Regions from separate parts of the Weissella sagaensis genome, predicted to be linked through region 3. Evidence: predicted binding sites of a transcription regulator. Region 3 holds the regulator's gene; each other region holds the start of a gene.
What was found. The regulator Rex, encoded in region 3, represses fermentation and respiration genes when NADH is low (regulators of the CRP and FNR family bind a similar motif). The targets are predictions, from matches to a motif close to TTGTGAANTANTTCACAA.
Positions count from the first base shown of each region.

Region 1: the regulator Rex is predicted to act here: its motif matches at 1,282-1,299, upstream of G7Y65_RS04780 (2,3-butanediol dehydrogenase).
Region 2: the regulator Rex is predicted to act here: its motif matches at 1,569-1,586, upstream of G7Y65_RS03645 (glycerol dehydrogenase).

Region 1 covers NZ_BLKA01000003.1:157,466-165,241, reverse strand. The annotation lists gene G7Y65_RS04790 (VOC family protein) at 1-587, shown strand, start outside; gene G7Y65_RS04785 (glutathione peroxidase) at 732-1,202, shown strand; gene G7Y65_RS04780 (2,3-butanediol dehydrogenase) at 1,486-2,538, shown strand; gene G7Y65_RS04775 (NADPH-dependent FMN reductase) at 2,695-3,234, shown strand; gene G7Y65_RS04770 (MFS transporter) at 3,453-4,640, shown strand; gene rlmD (23S rRNA (uracil(1939)-C(5))-methyltransferase RlmD) at 5,021-6,397, shown strand; gene G7Y65_RS04760 (LacI family DNA-binding transcriptional regulator) at 6,666-7,649, shown strand.
Region 2 covers NZ_BLKA01000002.1:220,901-228,676, reverse strand. The annotation lists gene G7Y65_RS03655 (DNA-3-methyladenine glycosylase I) at 1-199, shown strand, start outside; gene G7Y65_RS03650 (hypothetical protein) at 273-434, opposite strand; gene G7Y65_RS03645 (glycerol dehydrogenase) at 456-1,544, opposite strand; gene G7Y65_RS03640 (histidine phosphatase family protein) at 1,726-2,313, shown strand; gene yaaA (peroxide stress protein YaaA) at 2,341-3,081, shown strand; gene G7Y65_RS03630 (hypothetical protein) at 3,199-3,930, opposite strand; gene G7Y65_RS09295 (hypothetical protein) at 4,173-4,325, shown strand; gene G7Y65_RS03625 (DUF975 family protein) at 4,261-5,034, shown strand; gene G7Y65_RS03620 (HAD-IIB family hydrolase) at 5,133-5,765, opposite strand; gene G7Y65_RS03615 (Hsp20/alpha crystallin family protein) at 5,981-6,394, shown strand; gene G7Y65_RS03610 (ABC transporter permease/substrate binding protein) at 6,486-7,776, opposite strand, start outside.
Region 3 covers NZ_BLKA01000005.1:60,564-68,339, forward strand. The annotation lists gene rlmD (23S rRNA (uracil(1939)-C(5))-methyltransferase RlmD) at 1-1,125, shown strand, start outside; gene G7Y65_RS06550 (cysteine hydrolase family protein) at 1,339-1,887, shown strand; gene G7Y65_RS06555 (Gfo/Idh/MocA family protein) at 2,006-2,998, shown strand; gene G7Y65_RS06560 (DEAD/DEAH box helicase) at 3,025-4,362, shown strand; gene G7Y65_RS06565 (redox-sensing transcriptional repressor Rex) at 4,542-5,177, shown strand; gene G7Y65_RS06570 (metal-dependent transcriptional regulator) at 5,304-5,960, opposite strand; gene G7Y65_RS06575 (hypothetical protein) at 6,142-6,456, shown strand; gene G7Y65_RS06580 (folate family ECF transporter S component) at 6,627-7,166, opposite strand; THF riboswitch at 7,206-7,299, opposite strand; gene rbsR (ribose utilization transcriptional repressor RbsR) at 7,506-7,776, shown strand, end outside.

The DNA.
Region 1 (7,776 bases), on a different contig from region 3:
CCATTTTGCATCGTCTATTAACCTTACAGATTCCAGTGGGAGCTGGTGATCATGACGTCAGTGAAGCAATCTACATTAATGACTTTGAAGGGAATGGTATCGAATTATATCATGACCGGGATGCACAGAATTGGAAATGGCAAGATGGCTTTGTCACAATGGGCACAAATGAAGTTGATGGCGATAAGCTATTAGCACAAAAGCAACATGATTGGACAGGCTTTCCAACCGGTATAAAAATTGGACATTTGCATTTTATGGGGAGTCATTTAGTTGATGCTGACAAGTTTTTCTTAAAATTTTTACAAATGGACTTAGTGTCAAATGTTTCAACTTCAGCGCATTTTTATTCAAATAATCATTATCATCACCATCATGCGGTTAACTTATGGCAGAGTGAAAACAGTGATTTACGTCATTTGGATGAAGCAGGATTAATTGATTGGCGTGTGGTTGTTGACCAAGCGTATTTTGATTTATTGGCACAACGCGCACAATCAGAAGAGGTGACTGTTAGTGTGAATAATGATAAACAAATTAAGGTTATAGACCCTATGGGGACGACTTTATTGATTATGCATGACTAAGATAGCGTGCTTAGTTATTAACACTTATCACTAATACGATTTGTTAGACAGGTAGCTGATGACTATGTTACGCTTCCAATAAGATAATGATTGTTATAATTAATTTTAATGAACAACGTTCTTTTAGAAAGAAGGATACAAATAATGACAACAATTTATGATTTTACTGAAACAGAAATGAATGGAAAGCCAATTAATTTAAAAGATTATGAAGGCAAGGTCGTTATTATCGTCAATACTGCAAGTAAGTGTGGCCTAGCCCCTCAGCTTGAAGGATTAGAAGCTTTATACAAAGAACACAAAGATGAAGGGCTAGTTGTTTTGGGATTGCCATCTAATCAATTTAAGCAAGAACTTGATAGTGATGGAGAAACTAACGAATTTTGCCAAATGCACTATGGTGTCACTTTTCCAATGACAAAACGTGTTATGGTTAATGGTCAAGATGAAGATGAATTGTTTACATATTTAAAAGAACAATCTGGTAATGGTGCTATTAAGTGGAATTATACAAAGTTTTTGGTTGGGCGTGATGGTAAATTAATTCATCGTTACGCACCAATTACGACACCTGAAAAAATGACGGATGATGTGTTAGCAGCGTTGAAAGACTAAGCAAACATGTTGATTTGTGTAAAATAAAACAATCTACAACGGTGGTTATATAGGTTTTCAAGTCTATATAACCACTTTTTTGTTAAAAAAATCACAAAAATGATTGAATTAATAAAGATTCCCGTATTTGGGAATTTTGTTGTTTCGTATAGGAGTAATGCCTTAGTTGATTATGGATATTGAGAGCGATAAAATGTAATTGTTGATAGATAAGTTTATGAAATATAAATTGATTGTAATTATATATAATTTCTAGTTACTCGTATTATTTGGGGGTATTAACATGAAGGCAGCAGTTTGGCATGGTGTAAAAGATATTCGCGTAGAAGATGTAGATTTAAAGCCAGCGCAAGATAATGAAGTCGTTGTTCGCGTTGCCTATGCGGGAATTTGTGGTAGTGATTTGCATGAGTACTTAGAAGGACCTGTTTTTATTCCAGTTGATAAGGTGGATGAGTTAACGGGTGGACAAGCACCATTAACAATGGGTCACGAGTTCTCAGGAGTTATTGAATCTGTTGGTAAGGATGTTAAGAATTATAAAGTTGGTGATCATGTATCAGTAAATCCAACTGTTACACATGCACAATCACCTGATGATGTTGATGTGTATGATGGTTATAGTTTTATTGGACTAAGTTGTGATGGTGGTTTTGCAGCACATGTTAATGTACCAGAAACTAATTTGTATGCTTTGCCAGCTGATTTCTCATTGAAGTTAGCAGCAACGATTGAACCAACAGCTGTTGCAGTTCAAGCTGTTAAAGAAGGTGGCTTAAAGTTTGGTCAAAAGGTTGCTATTTTTGGTGCTGGTCCAATCGGTGTTTTGGTAGCAGCTGCAGCCAAAGCAGCTGGTGCAACTAAGATTGTTGCAGTTGATTTATCAGCTGTTCGTTTGGAAAAGGCACTCACAATGGGCGCAACTGATGTTGTGAATCCAGCTGATTTTGCGGACCCTGTAGCAAAAGTTCGTGAAATTTTAGGTGGTGGTGCAGATGTATCCTTTGAAGTTGCAGGAGTACAACCAACTTTTGAGCAAGCTATTTCAGTAACTAAGGCTCGCGGAACAGCTGTTATTGTTTCAATCTTTGCCCACCCAATTTCATTTGATCCAATGCAATTGATGAATGCTGGTGTTAAGTTAACATCAACGATTGCATATTCACGTGAAACATTCCAACAAACTGTTGATTTGGTAAGTTCAGGACAAATTAATGTTGAACCTGTTATTACGGATATGATTGACTTGGATGACGTGGTTGAAAAAGGATTTGATCGCCTATCAACTGATAAGTCACAAGCGAAGATTTTGATTGATTTAACTAAAGAAGATTAAACTAAATATAATATCTAAAACACATGTATTTCATATAATATGTGTGTTTTTATTTTGCTTATTTAAAATAAGTGTTTACAACTTTGTAAAAGTAAGTTAAGTTAGTATTAACGACGAAAACGTTGTACATAATGATTAATTTTAAGGAGAAATATCATGGCAAAATATGGTGTAATTGTTGGATCAACTCGTAAGAACTCATACTCATTGGGTGTAGCAGAAGCATTGGTTGCTGGTTTACCAGCAGATGCAGAAGTTACTTATTTGGATATTGCAAAGCTTCCTTTGTATAACCAAGATTATGATGAAGCTTCACCAGTAGAATATACTGAATTCCGTGATGCTGTTAAGGCACAAGATGCATTTATTATTGTAACGCCAGAGCACAATCGTAGTGTGCCAGCTGCTTTGAAGAATGCTTTGGATGTTGCTTCACGTCCTTGGGGACAAAGTGTTTGGGCAGGTAAGCCAGTATTGCCAGCTTCACAATCAATTTCTGGTATTGCTGGTGTTGCAGCACACCATGTTTTGCGTAACTCATTGGACTTCTTAGACATGAAGATTATGCACCAACCAGAATTGTTCATTGGTAACACTGCTGAACTAGCTGATGAAAATGGTAAGATCACTAACGAAGGCACAAAAGAATTTTTGGCTAACGTAGCTGGTCAATTTGCAGAATTTGCAAAGAACTAATAAATTAAATCAATAGTCATTGATTTAATTATCTAAATAGCAAACCACTAACACACTGGTGGTTTGCTATTTTTTGTTTATTAGTTAAGTAATTATTTTTTCATATAACAAATGCATTAAAAACTAATGTAAAATTTATTTTTGACAGCTATAAAATAAGACGGTATAGTTTTTAACGGACTTTTAAAATTTTATTTGATAGAAAACAGAGGTATTATATGAAGAAAAGATGGTTATTTATTTTAAGCATTGTTTTGCTTGGTGTGGTAATGCGGTCAACGTTTACAACAATTCCCGTAGTTATTGATAATGTGGCTAATACATTTGGCTTGCCAGTATCTCAACTAGGTATATTAACGACACTACCTTTGTTAACATTTGCAGTTGTTTCGCCAACAACAACATTTTTTACAAAACGTTTTGGGATTGAAAAAACATTATTAGCTGCTTTGTTGTTTGTCTTGGTTGGATCAATTGCCCGTATTGTGAGCGCACCAATGTTATTTATTGGCACAATTTTAGTTGGAATTGGTATCGCCTTTATTAACGTGTTATTACCAGCAACATTAGTGAAATTTACACCTAACAAAATAGGCGTTTATACATCACTGTACAGTACAACCATGACGTTAATGACAGCAGTATTTCAAATTATCGCAGTGCCAATTACCAAAACATTTAGTTGGCAAATGCTAGTTGTCTTTATCACAGTCATTGTTTTACTAGTAGTGGTGACTTGGATAGCGCATATGTTAGTTAATACTGACCCGGAGTTAGATAAGGCAGTAACACAAACAACACATACGACAACGAGAAAAATTAATCCTTGGCGTAATAAGTATGCCTGGTCATTACTAGTGATGGCAGGGATTCAATCGGCAGTTTTTTACACGTCGATTGCATGGGTACCGACGATTGCACAACGAACAGGTGTAACAGCCATACAATCAGGTTGGGTAATTGGTGTCCTATCATTAATTGGAATTCCAGTATCAATGTGGGTGCCTAGTTTTTTGGAACGCTCGTCATATAAAGGACGACGGACATTGATGACAGGTGCTACGGGTCTATGGTTACTTGCCATCCTAATGATGTTTAATCAACATGCTGGTCTTGTCTGGTGGTTAATTGTCACTGCCTTTATTGGTATTGGTGGAACTGCTGTGTTTGTCTATATGGTAACCTCTTATGCTATTCGGACACGTAACGCAAATGAGAGTTCAGCGTTATCAGGAATGGCACAAACGGGTGGCTATCTCATTGCAGCAGGTGCACCTTGGGCTTATGGTGTTTTATATGCGCAACTTAATAACTGGATTTTGCAAACAGCTGTGATGGCTATTGCAATTGTTGTATTTATTATTTTAATGTGGTTTTCTGAACGTGATAAAACGATTTTTGAATAGTCTAGTTTAGTTAGATTAGTTGATTTAATATACGTCTTGAGAGTAGCAAGCTACCAGGTTAATGGTTAGATTGTTACTCTTTTTTTAAGGGTACGTTTGTACTCAAAATGTGCCATAAAATAAGGGGTACGCTGGTTAAAACAATACTTGCAATAGATAAAATTAGCTATCGCCTTAGTAAAGGCGAAATCAAAATAATTGTAGCAATTCATGGCTGATTGGTATGGGTATCGACTTTGTCGAGCATGATTTGGCTAATATAACAATCGTGTGAGTTAAATAGAAGTCGATTAATTAAGGCATTAAGTAGAATGATTGCCTGATATTGATAAACTAGTATAATGAAAGACAGTAATGCTAAAGATAATGAGAGAGATAATATGAGTCATACAATCATGCCTGTACGATTAGGGCAAATACTAACAGGAAAAGTCGTCGAAGTGCTCTATAATGGATTCGGTGTTGTTATGTTGAATGATTATCCGATTCGCATGGCAAATGCATTTACAGACGAGACTGTTAAGTTTGAAATTACCCAGGTAAATCGTAAATTTGCGCGTGCTGAAGTTGTGGGTATTATTGACCCGTCACCAGATCGTGTTGAAATGGGCAAAGATTACTTGTTGGATGTAGGGATTGCACCCTATGTAAACTTACGTTATGAGGCCCAATTAAAGTTAAAGCAGGCGCAAGTTAAAAAAATTTACGAAACAGCAGGGATAGCAGCAACCATTGCACCAACTATTGGTATGGCACATCCTATTCAATATCGTAATAAAACAGTCGTACCGATTAAATATGATGGTGAAAAATTAGTAACGGGTTTCATTAAGCGACGGACACCTGGAGAAATTTTGCCGTTAACGGACTATTATGTCAACGATCCAGTTATTGATCAGACAATTGCCACAGTACGTAATATCTTAAATCAACACCAAGTAACGGTGTTTGATGATGATACCCAACAAGGGGCAATGCGCTATATTATGGTGCGTCGTGGTTATTATAGTCATGAATTAATGGTTGTTTTGGTTTCTCAAACTGCGACAATTAAGGATGAAGCAATAATCGCACAAGAAATTGTTGCCGTTGTTCCTGGTATTCATAGTGTTGTCTTAAATCATAACCCGCGTTCATTACATTTGTTGATGTCTGGTAATAACCGAACGCTATGGGGAGAAGATGTTATTCATGATACTTTGTTAGGAATTGAATTTGAAATTGGTCCTAATTCATTTTATCAAGTTAATCCACAAACAACAGAAGTGTTATATGCATTAGCTGCTAAAAAAGCTGAATTAAAGTTAACAGACACGGTCATTGATGCCTATTCTGGTATAGGTACAATTGGGTTAACAGTTGCTAATCAAGTTAAACAAGTGTTGGGTGTTGAGGTAATTGAGCGTGCTGTTATTGATGCACAAAAAAATGTTGCGAATAATCATGTAGAAAATGCCAGCTTTATTACAGCAGATGCGCCAGAACAAATGCGTAAATGGCAACAATCAGGAATTAAAGCGGATGTTATTTTCGTTGATCCACCGCGCCGTGGGTTAACAAATGAATTATTGGATGCAGTAACAGAAATTCGACCTAAGCGCTTTGTTTATGTGTCATGTAATCCAGAAACCATGGCGCGTGATGCCAAGTATTTGATTGAAAAGGGATTCCACATCAAAGGGGATGTGCAACCATTAGATCAATTCCCACAAACAGCCCATGTTGAAGTGGTAACGGTTTTTGAACCTAACAATTAAGCGGCGCAAGCCAAAGCACAATAAAAGTCGATTTTGAATATGTTTGAGTACCGTCAAGCGACAGCGCAATGTTGTTAGTCTGACGGTTTTTCTGTTATATAATTAATAAAAATTGTTAAGGCTTATTGATGAAAATGATTATTTGATTTCTAATAGAGCATGCATTTTTGGAGAATCTAGATGGTCAAAATCAAAGCGTATGACTGGTGAGCTTTGATATAATAAGCTTATACAAGATAATTTTTGAAAGGTAAGCACGGTTAGTATAATGAAACCTAAGTTAGAAGATGTCGCAAAATTAGCGGGTGTATCAAAAACAACAGCCTCTCGTGTGCTTAATAATCGTGGCTATTTAAGTGAGAAAACGCTTGAAAAAGTACATGATGCAATGGAAACATTAAATTATCAACCAAATGCAGCCGCACGGCAATTGTTTAAGCAAAAGACGGGATTGATTGGGCTTATTTTCCCAACTGTGTCAAATCCTTTTTTTGGTGAGTTAGTAAATTATTTAGAGTATGAATTATATCAACGAGATTTTAAAGTAATTATTGGTAATTCATTGCAGGATACACATAAAGAAACGGATTATTTAAATCAATTATTAGCAGGACAAGTAGACGGTTTAATTGTGGGAACACATAATCAGGGGATTGCTGAGTATAAATATAGTCATCTACCAGTTGTGGCAATTGATCGTGTTATGAATAGTGATATTCCAATTGTTGAATCTGATAATTATAAAGGTGGTATTTTAGCAACACAACGACTAATTAATGCTGGTGTTACACGTATTATTCATACAAATGGACCAAGTTCGTTAGAAACACCAGCACAGCGACGGCGTACTGCTTATGAAAAGGTCATGACCGATTATGGATTAGAGCCACATACTTTCACAATTGATTTTAGGTTATCGTTTGCTGAGAAAAAGCAACGTTATAATGAACTATTTGAGATATATCCAGATATGGAAGCGATATTTGTTTCAAATGATGTCGATGCAGGCATTGTGATGTCAATTGCAAAGGAACGTGGCCAAAATATTCCTGCTGATTTATTGGTTGTCGGATATGATGGTACTGAACTCATGAGAAATATGGTGCCTGAATTAACGACAATTGTTCAGCCAATTGAAGAAATGGCTAAAGTAGCCGTTGATGTTTTATTAAAACGGATTTCGGGAACGAAGACGGAATTGGAATATATACTACCTGTCGATTTGTGGGAAGGGGAAACAAGTAACAGATAGTTTTGAGAGACCAGGTAACTGGTTTTTTTTTTGTCGCTTTATATCAACCGGTTGACATACTCCAGAAACCCGGTTTATAATATCAATTGTGAAAGCGATTACATTTTTGTTTTAGTTACATGACACG
Region 2 (7,776 bases), on a different contig from region 3:
GTCCTTTACAGGTAATCATACAATCATCCATCACTATGCATCATCTGAATCAATTCCCAAATATGATCAACTAGCACTGATTGTAAGTAAGCAGCTAAAAAAAGCCGGCTTCGCCTATGCTGGTCCTGTTACCACTTACTCATTTCTTCAAGCAGCAGGTATTATAAACGATCATCAAATAAATTGCTTTAAAAAATAATCTGCCCATAATAAAAGACGTCCGACATACAAAGTGTTGGACGCCTTTTATTATGTTTAAAGGCAAATAAAGCTTACCATTCATCATGCTTAATCATCGCTGCTAAATCAGCTTGCGTTACTTTTTGCCTAGGCAATGATTTTGCAACTCTTTTAAATTCTCTATTTAATTTATCTCGTTCCGTTGAATTTTCATTAGACACTAATATTTCACGTTGCTTATTTGAATCAGTCATAACGTCTCCTTTTATAATTAATTATTTTCGAGACTTAACATAACTATCAACTGCTATAATAACATTTGCAACATCTTCAGCTGTGATTTCAAATGGCATTTGATGAATTGTCTCAGAAGGAATAGTGGCTTGCTTACCAACATTTAAGAAATCTTCATAAGTAGCATCTTCTAGATGTAAATCTGCCAAAGTAGTTGGCAAACCAAGTGATTGATTAAAATCAATATATTTATTCAATGTCTCAGTTGGTACATTGTTCAACATTAACTCACATAAATACCCATAAGCAACTTTCTCGCCGTGCATCATGGTTTCACTTTCACCAGACAATACTGTGAAGCCATTGTAAATCGCATGTGCAGCAGCCAGTCCAGAACTTTCAAAACCAATACCACTTAACAATGTATTGGCTTCAACAACTGTTTCCAAAGCCGGTGTCACAACATGTGCTTCAGCTGCTGCTACAGCCTCGTGAGCATGGGCAAACAAATTGTCTTCACATGTTTGTGCAATTGCTAATGAGGCTAAAGTTGGTGCTTGACCCAGCATTGATTTATTATGCCCCTTGGCAACATCTTGTGCTTCAATATTTGTTGCCATAGCATCTCCAATACCTGCAATTAGGTTTCTGACTGGGGCATTAGCAATAACTTTTGTATCGACCAACACGATGTCTGGATTTTTATCATAGAAAGCATAATTTGTAAATTGTCCTTCTGGTGTGTATAACACTGACAAAGCTGAACATGGCGCATCAGTCGATGCCACTGTTGGTAAAATAGCCACTGGCACTGCTAATTTATCAGCAATATTTTTTGCTGTATCGAGCGTCTTACCACCACCTAAACCAATAATAAAATCGTTATCGGCATGCTTACCAATTTCAACCACACGCATAATTTCTTCTTCAGAAGCTTCACCACCAAAATTAACATGCGTTACTATAAAATTACTTGATAATGTTTGATTTAATGTTTCACCCACAATTTCCCAGACAATATCATCACAAAGCAATAGCGGTTGCTTTCCTAAATTTTCAAAATATTCCTTTGGATGACTGAATACATCATTACCTTGTACATAATGTGCTGGACTTGAAAATGCTTTAATCATAATTTCCCCCAAATAACCATATTGTGAATCATTTCACTATATATAGTTTAACAATATCTGAATTAGATAGCTACTGATATGCTTACTAACATTTAGAATCAAAATACTCTTAAAATTGTGAATATTCAAATATTATTAGATAATAGATATGACATAATAAAGAGAGGAATAGCTTAATATGAAAGAACTTTATCTAATGCGCCACGGTCAAACATTATTCAACCAATTGCACCGTATTCAAGGAGCTAGTGACTCACCACTTACACCACAAGGTATCACAGATGCTCAAGAAGTTGGCCATTATTTTGAACAAATTAATCTAACTTTTGACCATGCTTATGCTTCGACACAAGAACGAGCAAGTGACACGCTCGAAAATATTACAGATCAACCTTATACAAGATTAAAAGGATTAAAAGAATGGCATTTTGGCGTTTTTGAAGGTCAAAGTGAACAACTTAATCCACAAAATGATCCAATTCGTCATTCTTATGGTGATTTTTTTGTCCCATTTGGTGGTGAATCGGATATTCAAGTGCAACAAAGAATGAATCAGACACTAACAGAAATAATGGAAAAACCCGATCATAAACGCGTTTTAGCCGTTAGTCATGGTGACGCTTGCTTTGTTTTTCTAAAAAAATGGTTGCCGTTTGAAGAAATCCAAAAACAAGTTCCTAATTTTCATAATTGCTGCATTTTAAAATTTGCCTATTCAAATAAAGAATTTAAGTTTATTGAAGCAATTAACGTAAAACAGATTTAATCCACTGATTAACGGAGATTAATTAACATGCAAATTATTATTTCACCTGCTAAAAAAATGACGATTGATCAAGACAATTTTACACCGATTAATACGCCATGTTACTTAGAACAATCCTTAATAATTCAACAAAAACTATTGTCACTTTCTTATGATGAGCTCAAAAAATTATGGCAAACTAGTGATAAATTAACAACTGAAAACTATAATCAACTTCATCACACAAATTCAAATACCGCATTAACACCTGCAATATTCAGTTATACTGGTATTCAGTATCAATATATGGCACCAAATGTTTTAAGTGAACAAGCATTATCTTATCTTCAAAATCATTTATGGATTTTATCTGCTTTTTACGGTGTATTACGCCCATTTGACGGTATTGTACCTTATCGTCTAGAGATGAAATCACGGTTAAAAATTAACGATAGTCGCAATCTTTATGAATTCTGGGGAGACACATTATACCAAATGATTCATAATCATGAACCGATTATTAATTTAGCATCTAAAGAATATGCACAATCGATACGCCCTTTTTTACAGCCTGAAGACGAATTTATTGATATTATATTTGCACACATTGTAGCCGGGAAACTAAAAGTTAAAGCTACTGATGCTAAAATGGCTCGTGGTGAAATGGTGCGTTTTATTGTTGAAAATCAACTGACAACGATTGATAAACTGAAACAATTTAAAACAGCCGTATATTCTTTTGATGCATCACAATCAACTGATCATAAATTAGTTTTTATCTATCATTAAAACTGATTAACTAAACAAAAGTCTAAGAACTCATTTAAGCAATAGTTCTTAGACTTTTTAATCTCTCACGGCTGATTCACCTATCAATAATAAAGTGCCACAATTACTTGTGATTCATTATTTAACAATAGCATACTCATCGATAGTCTTATTAGTGACGTCTTTTAATACCAGCCAGCTGTTAGTACCACCAAAATAAAGGAAAAGGCCAACTTCATTAACACTCTTTAAAATAATGTCTTCTGTCGTGGTAAATTTTTCGACTTTACTTGCTTGTTCTTGACGTAACTGTGTTCCCATACGAGCATCTAACCCAATAGAACCATCTTTATTTAGCGGATATTTTGTGCGTAAAGTAGCTCCTTTAACAATACGCATCTCGTTACGCTTCTGCCAGAAAATAGTTGCTTTGCTATCAAATGCATCCACCATAAAAGCAACATCAGCTATCGACTTTTTCCAACGATGTTGCGTTTTTTTAAAGGTTTTTGTTTTAGGAATTAATGGATACATAAATTGATCCAGAATCAACATGATTTCTTCTACATAACCAATGAGATTTTGATTATCACCAACTGGGGTAAGTTTCTTATTACTTATTATTTCCTGAATATTTTCTAATAACTCATTTTGATTAATATTTTTAGGTGGCAATAGTTGAATGATTGTCCCATGATCAGCAGGTTGTAAACTAGCAGACTGAAGCTTTCTGTTTTTAAAGTTTAGATAAAGCCCTGACACCGCTTGATTATATTTAAAATTGTGATGAATATAGAGTTCACCCTGTTTATTGTGAAATACTAGCTTAACAACATCTGTCGTAACCGTCATTTCAGCTTCAATTTGCATAAGATTCTCCTTACCGACTTAGCGAAGTGCCATATTATCCTTTTATTTAAAAATTTTTAACGCAGTAATTCTTATAATATGTTATAGCATACAGTATCTTGTCCCCATCCGCTACATTAAGCAATTATTACCAATTGTCTTTTGTATGAAATTTAAATATAAACCGTGTCAAATGCAATCATACTTTGTCTATGTTACCCTAGTAAGATAATGAAATTTATATTATTAAGGAGATAATCATTATGAATCAAGCTTACAATCGTAAAGCTGTACGAAAAAAAAATAAAGCAACAGGCCAAAAAATCTTTGCACAAAGATTTATGGGGAAACATTGGTTTAATGGTTCCCTGGATGATAATCATGTATATCATATTCATCTATTCTTATCTGACTGAAAGGCAAAAAGAGACCGCCGGGCAATCGCTTTTTGCTGCATTATTTAGTCTGATTTTCGCAATTATTACGGCTTACACCATTTATGTTGCTGAGTATCAAGCATTGAAACAAATGCGCAATGAAACCACTTCTGCGAAACCAATAGATTCATGGTTTAAAACATATTTTTCTAAAAAATGGCAAAAAACTATCTGGTTAAGTATCTGGATGACATTTCTATTCTTAGTTGGCTGGGCATTATTGGTAGGAATTGGTGAAATAGGTATTGAAGCATCTGGTCTTGCGATGCTTTTATCACTTGTCATTAATTCAAGTATTCCCACAATCCTTATAGTTATCTTCATAATTAGCTTTATTATGTTTATCTTATTTGGCATCATTTACATCATGAAGCAATATAAGTACATTTTCATTCCTTTCATTAGTTTAGATAATTCTTCAATGAAAGGCTTCAAACTAGTTGCCAAATCACGTGACTTAACAAAAGGTCACCGTTGGGAAATTTTTGTGATGCACCTTAGTTTCTTTTGGTGGTTTTTGTTAATCGTTATCACTTTAGGATTAGCTAGCTGCTATGTTATGCCTTATATCTATTTAACATTAGCTGGTTATTATGACTTGATAAATAAAGACGTACAAGCAGCAGAAATAACTCATAAACCTGAACCTATCCAGGCAGTTATCCTACAACCCCATTCAACATATTAGCTATGCAAAAGGGCCTCATAATCGTTAGCTTTTTATGTCTAACAATTATGGGGCCCTTTACAACCAAATATGGTAGATTGACGTTTTTTCTATATCATTTATTCTTTTTCAAAGACCAACTTTTGTAGTGCATTAGCAATACCATCTTCATCATTCGAATTAGTCACATAGTTAGCATGTTCTTTTGCTGCTGCCGATCCATTTCCCATGGCAACCGCATGCACGCCAGCTTCAGCTTGATCTAAGGTCGTTTTTTCACCAACAAACGCAGCTTTAACGATTGTAAAATCATTTGCTAATTCGTCAGGCTTTCTAATTAAAATACCAGCATCGTTTTCCCAAGCCTGAATAACTGCAATTCGACTAACGTCATGATTACTTGTATAAACTTCCCCATCCTGATCTAAGACATAGTACTGAATATGTTGTTTATTAGCATAAGCATCAATATGACGATATTCTTCATTAGATAACCCTTTTTGCGACAAAATATCCCCTGCTAATGATTCAATAACACTACCATTATATGTAATCGCATATTGATCAGATCCACCAATACCTAATTCGTCTAAAAATGATTGAATTCCTCTTAGTGGCCGTCCTGAACATAAAACCACCTTCACCCCGTTATTTAAGATGGTTTGTAATACATTCTTTGTGCTCGCTAAAATATGACCCTGTGAATTCAACAATGTGTCATCTACATCCAGTGCAACAAGCCTAATTGTCATTAAGTTTTCCCCCACTATATTTTACATTATCAACTAAATCGCTTAGGTAATTAGTATCAACAGCTACTATTATAACATGCCTTACTAAAATTTATCTTTTTTCAAAATACCCCTTGAAAATTTAAATTTTAGCTACTACAATAAAAATAGAGGTTAGGTTAAAGCTATCTAACCTTAACGTTTATAAAGATTAAACTAGTTTGGAGGTTATTATTATGGCAAATGAGTTATCAAATCAATTCAATGGTATGTTTCACGATTGGAACCATTTCTTCAATGATTTTAATCATTTAACACCATTTACTCAACAGTTAAAGAGTGATGTTGTGGCTTCAGACAAGCATTATAAAGTATCAGTTGATGTTCCTGGAATTAATAAAGATGATATTAATTTAAGCTATCAGGGTGATACGTTAACAATTTCTGCTACAAAACAGGCTTCTAAAACTGATACGGATGAAAATGGTAATATATTAACTCGTGAGCGTTCTGAAGGACACATTCAACGTAGCTACTACTTACCTGGCGTTGATTTCAATAAAATTAACGCTAAAATATCAGATGGTGTTTTGCAAGTAACCCTACCAAAATCTGAAACGTCGAATAATCATCGGATTTCAATTGATTAATTTAATTATTTAAACTCAGCATAACTTAAAAGCTCAAAAAGACCTGGTGGCTACTATTATCTCAGTAACGACCAGGTCTTTTTTATGCTAATTATTTAAACCAACTATCTACTTGTGATTGGTGATTCTTAATCCACTTGTTAGCAGCTTTTTTAGGTGACATACCATTATCCATATCAAGCATAACACTAGACATATCTTCCTTAGTCCAGTGGAATTTATCTAGTGCTTTATAGGCATCTGGTTTATCTTCCTTCAATCCTTGACGAGCAATTGTATTAATTGCTTCTTCACTACCCATCGTTTTCTTAGGATCCTTTAAATATTTCAAATCATATTTTTGGAACATCCAATGTGGCTGCCAACCAGTCACAATAATTTCTTGTTTAGCTTTAATTGCCTTTCCCAAAGCAACTGTCATTGCACCAGTTGATGATTCAGAAAGTTGCCATCCTTTTTTATCTAAACCATATGCTTTAATAGTATCCTTTGCCAGCTTTGAAATACCAGCTCCAGGTTCAATACCCGTAATTTGCTTACCTGCTTGGTCTTGCAAATCTTCGATACTATTAACATTAGTCATATACGTTGGTACAGTCAAACCATTTGTAGCACCCTTTAAATTAGGTCCTAACATATCTAATTGGTCTTTATACTTTTTGTATTGTGCTGCATGGGTGGTTGGTAACCAAGCCGAAACAGAGACATCTGATTCGCCATTCGCAACCGACTGCCATACAATCGCATTATCTAATGACGTCATCTCAACATCATAACCATGTTGGCGTAACGCTTGTGCCAAAACATTACTTGAAGCAACTTCAGAATCCCATTGCGTATACGCAATCTTGACCGTTTCCTTTTGCGAACTAGCTGACGTAAATGTCGTCACAAAACCAGTTCCCACCATAACAATAAGTGTTGCTAATATGGTCCAAAGTTTCCAATGATGTTTAGGTGTTGCTACTTTTGGTTTAGACGTTTGATTAATTTTTTGTGTTAATCGATCCATAATGATAGCTAAGACGACTAATGAAATACCATTAATAAATCCCTTACCAACATCTGCACCTTGCACGGCTGATAGAATACCACGTCCAAGACCAGGTGCTCCAATCATTGAAGCTACCACAACCATTGATAACGCAAGCATCAGCGTTTGATTAATACCAGAAAAAATAGTGCCCTTTGCTAGTGGTAATTCCAGTTTAAACAACTTTTGCCAACCTGTTGACCCAAACGATTCAGCTGCTTCTACTAAATCGGTTGGCACTTGCTTAATACCTAAACATGCCATACGAACTGTTGGTGGCAACGCAAAGATAACTGAAGCAAATACACCAGGTACAACACCAATACCAAAGAACGCTACTGCTGGTATC
Region 3 (7,776 bases):
ACAGGGATTGCACCATTAGCACACTTGAAATATGATGCGCAATTAAAATTTAAACAACAACAAATTAGTGAATTATTCCGTAAACAACACGTTGATGTGAATGTTGCACCAACAATTGGTATGGAAAATCCAACCGGTTATCGTAATAAGGCGCAAATTCCTGCACGTGAAATTAAGGGTCAATTAACGACCGGATTTTTCCGTCGTGGCTCACATCGTTTGATGCCTATTGAAGATTTCTATATTCAAGATCCAGAAATTGATAAGGCTATTGTGATTATTCGTGATATCTTGCGTAAGTTCCACGTGGCTGCTTATGATGAGGTTCATCATAAAGGTGTTATTCGTAATATTATGGTTCGTCGTGGTTACTATTCACACGAAATGATGGTTGTCTTGGTAACTCGTTCAAAGCGTATTCCAGGTGCTAATATTATTATTCCAGAGATCAAGAATGCATTACCTGAAGTAACGTCAATTATTCAAAATGTTAATCAAGATAAAACAAATGTTATTTTAGGGGATGTTAACCACGTCCTATGGGGAAACAAGGTCATCAAAGATACTTTGTTTGATAAGACATTTGCTATTGGTCCAAATTCATTCTATCAAGTTAATCCACAAACAACAGAAGTTTTGTACAAGTTAGCAGCTGATAAAGCTGAATTAACTGGTGATGAAACCGTTATTGATGCCTATTCGGGTATTGGAACAATTTCATTGACGATTGCTGATAAGGTTAAGTCAGTTCTAGGGGTTGAAGTTGTCCCTGCTGCGATTGATGATGCTAAGCGTAATGCAGATTTGAACAATGTGCATAATGTTAAATTTGAGCTAGGTAAGGCTGAAGAAAAGATGGTTGCTTGGCAACAAGATGGTTTGCAACCGGATGTGATCTTCGTTGATCCGCCACGTAAAGGATTAACACCTGAATTAATTGATGCTGCTGCAAAAATGGCACCAAAGAAGATTGTCTACATTAGTTGTAACCCAGCAACATTAGTACGTGACATTGTGCAATTTGAAGAAAATGGTTATGCAATTAAGGGCGATGTACAACCTGTTGATCAATTCCCACAAACAACACATATTGAATCAGTTACTGTACTTGAGCGTAAAGATTAATTGTATGGTTAGAGATAGGATAAAATTACCATAACCATACTTTATCTTGGTTATGGTAGTAGATACTAATCTTTAAAATATTGAAGGCCGTCAAGCTGCCACCATTTCAAATGGTGGCAGCTTGACGGCCTATTTTAATGCTATTTGTAGTGACAACGAAAGTATTTTTCTCCCTAAAAGCATGATACAATCAATGTATGGGGGTGACAAGACATGACAAAAGCACTGCTAATTATTGATTATACAAACGATTTTGTTGCTGATGAAGGAACACTAACTTGTGGTAAATCAGGACAAGCATTGGAATCATATATTGTGGAACAAGCACAAAAATTTTTAGATAATGACGATTATGTTATTTTGCCAACAGACACACATTTTGAAAACGATATTTATCATCCTGAGTACAAAATGTTTCCGCCACATAATATTATTGGGACGTGGGGCCAGCAATATTATGGACAATTACAATCGTGGTATCTAGCTAATCAACATCATGAAAAAGTCTATCGTTTTGACAAAAATCGGTATTCGGCGTTTCAGAATACAAACCTAGATAATTTTTTACGAGAACGACAAATTAATGATTTATGCTTGGTAGGAGTATGTACGGACATATGTGTTTTACATACAGCTATTTATGGATACAATTTAAATTATCAATTAACCGTTTTAAAAGATGGGGTAGCCACTTTTACTGAACATGGCCAAGAATGGGCGTTAGAGCATTTTAAGAATAGTTTGGGTATTAACGTTATTTAAATAATGAAAAATAGTTGCGTTTTATCGTTTATATGGTTTAAGGCAACTTTTTTCACTGTTGTAAATGGTATAATAAACAGTGGCTAATCGTACAGAACGGATTAAAAGGAGATGTATTATGACATACAAACTGGGAATCATTGGAACAAACTGGATTACTAAGCAATTCGTTGAAGCAGCTAATGAGTCAGGTCAATATGAATTAACAGCTATTTATTCTCGTCACGAATCGACTGGTCAAAAATTTGGTCAAGATTTTAATGTTGACGCTGTTTATACTGACTTAGGAACTTTTTATAATAGTGGTATTGATGTTGTTTACATTGCATCACCAAACAGTGTTCACTTTGAACAAGTTAAGACAGCTATTATGCATGATCTTCACGTAATTGTAGAAAAATCAGCATTTTCAAATCCGAGTGAATATGCACAAATTATGCAATTACTTTCAGAACATGAAAATGTACGCCTGTTTGAAGCAGCACGTCATATTCAACAACCTAATTTTAAAATTATTGAAGAGCAAGTTGCCAAAATGACAAAAATTTCAGGGGCGACTTTTGTTTATGAAAAATATTCATCACGTTTTGACGAATATTTAGCAGGTGATGAACCGAATGTTTTGAGTCGCCAATTTAGTGCAGGTGCTTTAACTGATTTAGGAATCTATCCAATTTACGCAACAATTAAATTGTTTGGAAAGCCGCAATCAAGTCATTATTTTGCAACGCCATTACGCAATGGTGCCGATGGTCGTGGGATAGCAATCTTACGTTACCAAGATTTTGATGTTACAGTACAATTTGGTAAAGGATCTAACAGTCATTTAAATTCAGAAATTTTAGGGTTACGTGATACATTAGTGATTGGTGATATTGCAGAAGTATTAGATATTACTTATTATGATGCAGATAAGGTCGCCCATGAATTAAGTCAAGCACCTGCGGTTAATCCAATGATTGCCGAAGCAGAGCTGTTTGCTAATATGATGACTAATAAAACAGAAACTAAGGAAGCATACGAAACATTATTGACACTAAGTCAAACTGTTAACCAAGTACTATTTGACTTACGACAAGATGCAGGTATTGTATTTCCTGCAGACAAGTAGCACTGGTTAGATATTAAGGAGAAAACATGGATTCCCGTTTTGAAGAACGTTTAACAAGTGTTGGATTTACAACTTTAACACCGATACAAGAGGCAGTTGCTAAGCCTTTAGCAGAAGGACAATCAATTGATGCTTTAGCACCAACTGGGACTGGTAAGACACTAGCTTTTACATGGCCATTATTGCCAGAAATAGTACCAAATGATGGTGAACAATTATTAATTTTAGCGCCATCACAAGAGTTAGCCATGCAAACAACAAGAGTTGTGCGTGACTGGGCAAATATTTTGTCACTAAAGGTATTATCATTAACGGGTGGTGCTAATGTTAAACATCAATTAGATCGATTAAAAAAGCATCCTGAAATTTTGGTTGGGACACCAGGTCGTGTTAGCGAACTCATTGGTAACGGTAAACTAAAGTTAAAGCGTTTACGAACGGTGATTCTTGATGAAGCTGATGAATTACTACGTGATGATACAGCAAATCAAATTGATCAAATCTGGGATACAATTGCAGACGAAGACGTACAAGTTGCTTTGTTTGGGGCAACAGAAGTTGATAAGACAAAAGCGAGTGGTCTTTTTGAACGAGATTTCTTACGCATTGATCAGCGACATGTAGAAATTCCAACAGCAATTAAGCATGAATTTTGGCCAACAGCACGTGATCAACGCCAAAAGCGTTTACGTCAGTTAGCAACGCAAAAACATTTCCAAGCAATGGTATTTTTTAATACGACAAAGCAACTAAAAATTACAGCTAGTTTCTTAGCCCATGAACATGTGGCAATGGCAACTTTGGTACGTGGTGATTCCAGTACAACACGTGCTAAATCGTTGGATAATTTTCGTAAGGGGACAGCAAAATTCTTATTAACGACTGATGTGGCTGCTCGTGGTTTGGATATTCCTGATTTACCAGCAGTTATTAATTTTGATTTGCCACGTGATGGTGAAACATATACACATCGTGCTGGTCGTACTGGCCGTATGGGTAAAGCAGGGTTAGTGATTTCATTTGGTAATGATCATGACCAGCGTGATTTAAAGAAATTAGTTGCTGTTGATATTAAAACAGTTACTGGTGTTAAAACGATCGTATCGCATAAAACGAAGGCATTAACTTCATCAGCAGATAAAGCACATAAGGGTTCTAAAACTAAAAATACAGTTAGTGATAAGGCTCGTAAAGTAGTTAACGATACAAAAAATAATGACGAACCAACTCAAAATACGCAGTCAAAAAAGACGGTTAAGAAGGCAGTTAATACGCAACCAACGGTATCACGACAAGATCGATTAGCCAAAGAAAAGCATGCAAAAAGAAAGCACCGTAAGAATAAGGGAAAGCTAAAACACTAGCCGATAGATATACCAATATTTAGAAACCGCTTACAAAATAACGCTTATTTGTGAATTATTAATTGTTATTTAGTTCACAAAAATTACTGCATATGTTATGATAATAGGTAGTATTGGTTTCACAATGTTATTTTTTGCTTGTGAAACTTGTTAAATTTTGAAAAAAGAGGTCGAACCAAATGGTTGAACATGATATTCCTAAAGCAACGGCAAAGCGATTGCCAATTTACTATCGTTATTTAAATTTGTTGCTTGATTCTGGGACTGTTCGCGTTTCATCAAACGAATTATCTGAAGCGGTAAAATTTGATGCTGCAACAATTCGACGTGATTTTTCTTATTTTGGCGCATTAGGTAAACGTGGGTATGGTTATGATGTTGAAGCTTTGATGAATTTCTTTGGTGAAATTTTAAATCAGGATACGTTGGCTTCAGTTGCATTAGTTGGTGTTGGAAATCTTGGACAAGCATTATTAAACTTTAACTTTCATCAAAGTTCTAATGCGCGTATCGCAGCAGCATTTGATGTTAAACCAGAAATTATAAATACCATTCAATCAGGTATTCCAGTTTATAGTTTAGCTGATTTAGAAAAACAAATTATGGACCAACGTATTGATGTTGCAATTGTAACAGTACCAGCAGATGTGGCACAAGATGTTGCTAATCGTTTAGCGAATGCTGGTATTCGTGGCATTTTAAATTTCACGCCATTACGTTTAGATGTACCTAATAGCGTTCGTGTACAAAACGTGGACTTAACAAACGAATTGCAAACGCTTTTGTATTTTATAAATAATTTTGGTGAGAAATAAACCAAAACTGTGACGTTGCATATACGCAGACTATCAATTATGTTAATAAACAGCGTTATAAAAAGGACACTAAGCTAACCATCTAAAAAATGGTTGCTTAGTGTCCTTTTTGTCTATAATTGTTAGTTAATCATTAACATAAATGAAGTCGGCTGCATGTTGGGTTACTTGTAACGTTGTATCATTTGATACTAGCACTAATGGCCCGTCAAATGGTAGACGTTCTTTAATTGTCCAAACTGTATTAAGTCCTAACTTAAGTGTCTCTGTATATTGCAAGAGTTCTAAGTCTTCAGTAAAACTATTAATTTTAACAGTTTCACCGTCACTAGCTTCACGTAATGAACGTAATGATTTAGGTGAGTAGTGGTGTTTGATGTCGGGGATAACGAGACCATGTGGGCTTAGGTTTGGGAAACCTAAATATTTATCGAGGGCATTAATGAATTGATCGTCAGCATCGTGATCTAGGTTATCGGCGTTTGAGTGTGCTTCAGAAATTGATAATCCAAGTTTAGTCGCACCAAAAGTTTCTATTAATCGGTGTGAACGAATTAAACGTAGGGCAGTTTCACGACCAGGTTTTGTTAGAGTAACACCATAATAAGGCACGACATTAACTTCACCGGCTTCTTGTAATTTTGCCAGCATATTTGATACGGATGAAGGTGTAACATTTAAGTGTTCAGCAATTTGGTTATTTGAAATTTTGGTTGATTCATCGCCGCCACTTAATTCCAATATAGTCTGTAGATACTGTGTTTTCGAAATGGATTCGGTCATAGTGTAAAAATTCCTCGTTTTGTATATTGATTAATAGGGTTAATTATACCATAAATCTCCAGTAATATTCTTTTCGAGTATGAATATTTTTATATGCTTGAAAAAACAAAAATGATTAGTTATGATAAAAATATAGAAGTTAATAGGTATAAGTTGTTGGTAAAATAAGTGGAGGTTAATCATGCCAGAAATTAAAACAAGTTATCATCATAAGTCAACAGGCTGTGCAAGCATTCATCATTTACTGAAGAATACACGAGATATTCCGGATCATATGGTTGAGCAATTAGTTAATTCATTAGAAAATACGTTAACATGTCAGCCTGAAATATTTGTTGGCCAAGTATATGACAGTTGTGTTTATCGGATTGGTTGTGGTGATATTTATACTGAAACCAAATTGGTATTTGCAACACCAGCTGTGCGTAATAAATTTGCAAGTTCATTTGAAGCGGCGTGTTGTCATGCTGGATTCACCGTGCATCGAAGTTACTAATAATAGGTTAAAAACTATTTCTAATTTCTATAATTAGTAATTTTGATGATTATCATGGGATAAATATTTTTTAAAACATATGAAAAAGCAGTAAATTTACCAAAAATAAATTGGTGAATTTACTGCTTTTCTAAACTAGGATACCTATAGCTATCCTAAATATTTTCGTATTAGATTTTTTTATGGAGCGTTTCAATTGTTTTATTATTAAGTAATAAAAACAATAGGATACTCTGAATTGGCCAAAAGACAATTTGTTTGATAATACGTAACCACAGTAGAGACATGATAGTTTGCATATTATGAATATTACCAATTAATGTGACCCATAATGTATTGAGAATCACATTGACGATAAGTAATACGAAGAAAACAGTTACTACAACACGAAGGATGGAAATAGTTTGACGATTATAAAACGAAAAGCCATAGATACCAGCTGCGATGATAGCTGAAATCGTGAATCCCCAAAAATAACCGTAACCATTCATTAAGCTACTAATAACGTCCATAAATGTGGCAACTAACATCCCCCAATATGGCCCGTACCATTTAGCGATGATCCCAACAATCAAGAAAGTAAACCCAACTTTGATTGTTGCAGTCCCCAATGAAAAACGGCTAATGACAAGTTGTAATGCCATCAAAATGCCCAGCATAGCGAGTTGCTTTGTGCGTAATTGTGGTAATCCATATGATAATGTTTTCATTTGAAAACACCTCCTTTTAAATTGGAGGGTTTCACTTATTGCAGTGAATGTGATTAAGATATCGCGGAAAATCCTTCGTCTGTGGCCCACATTCCGTTTCCACAGCACTTGACGCATCTTAATCTACCCTGAGTGACTTACAAGAGTATATTATACTGTTCTTCTGGTTAAAGTAAACAAGTATTTTAAATAAACAAGTTAAAAAGGTTTTTAAATCGTTTAAATGTTGGTAAAATGTTTTAATATATATTAGCTAAATTTAAAAATAATCCATTGTTTTTAATTGTAAAAGAATGGCTAGTCACGTTACAATTTGATTAATGGAATAGAGGTGTTTAAATGGGAAAAGTGTCAATTAGAGATGTAGCCAGTTTAGCTGGTGTATCTATTGCTACTGTTTCACAAGTATTAAATGGTAAGGGCGGGCGTTTTTCTGAAAAAACGAAGGCTAAAGTACTGGCTGCGCGCGATGAAATAGGTTATGTGCCGAATGCCAGCGCACGCAGTTTAAAACGAGGTGCTAACATGCTGATTGGTGTGGTAGTACCTAGTTTACAGATACAATTTTTTGGGAATATTGTTCAAAAAATGCAAGAACATTTACCTGAAA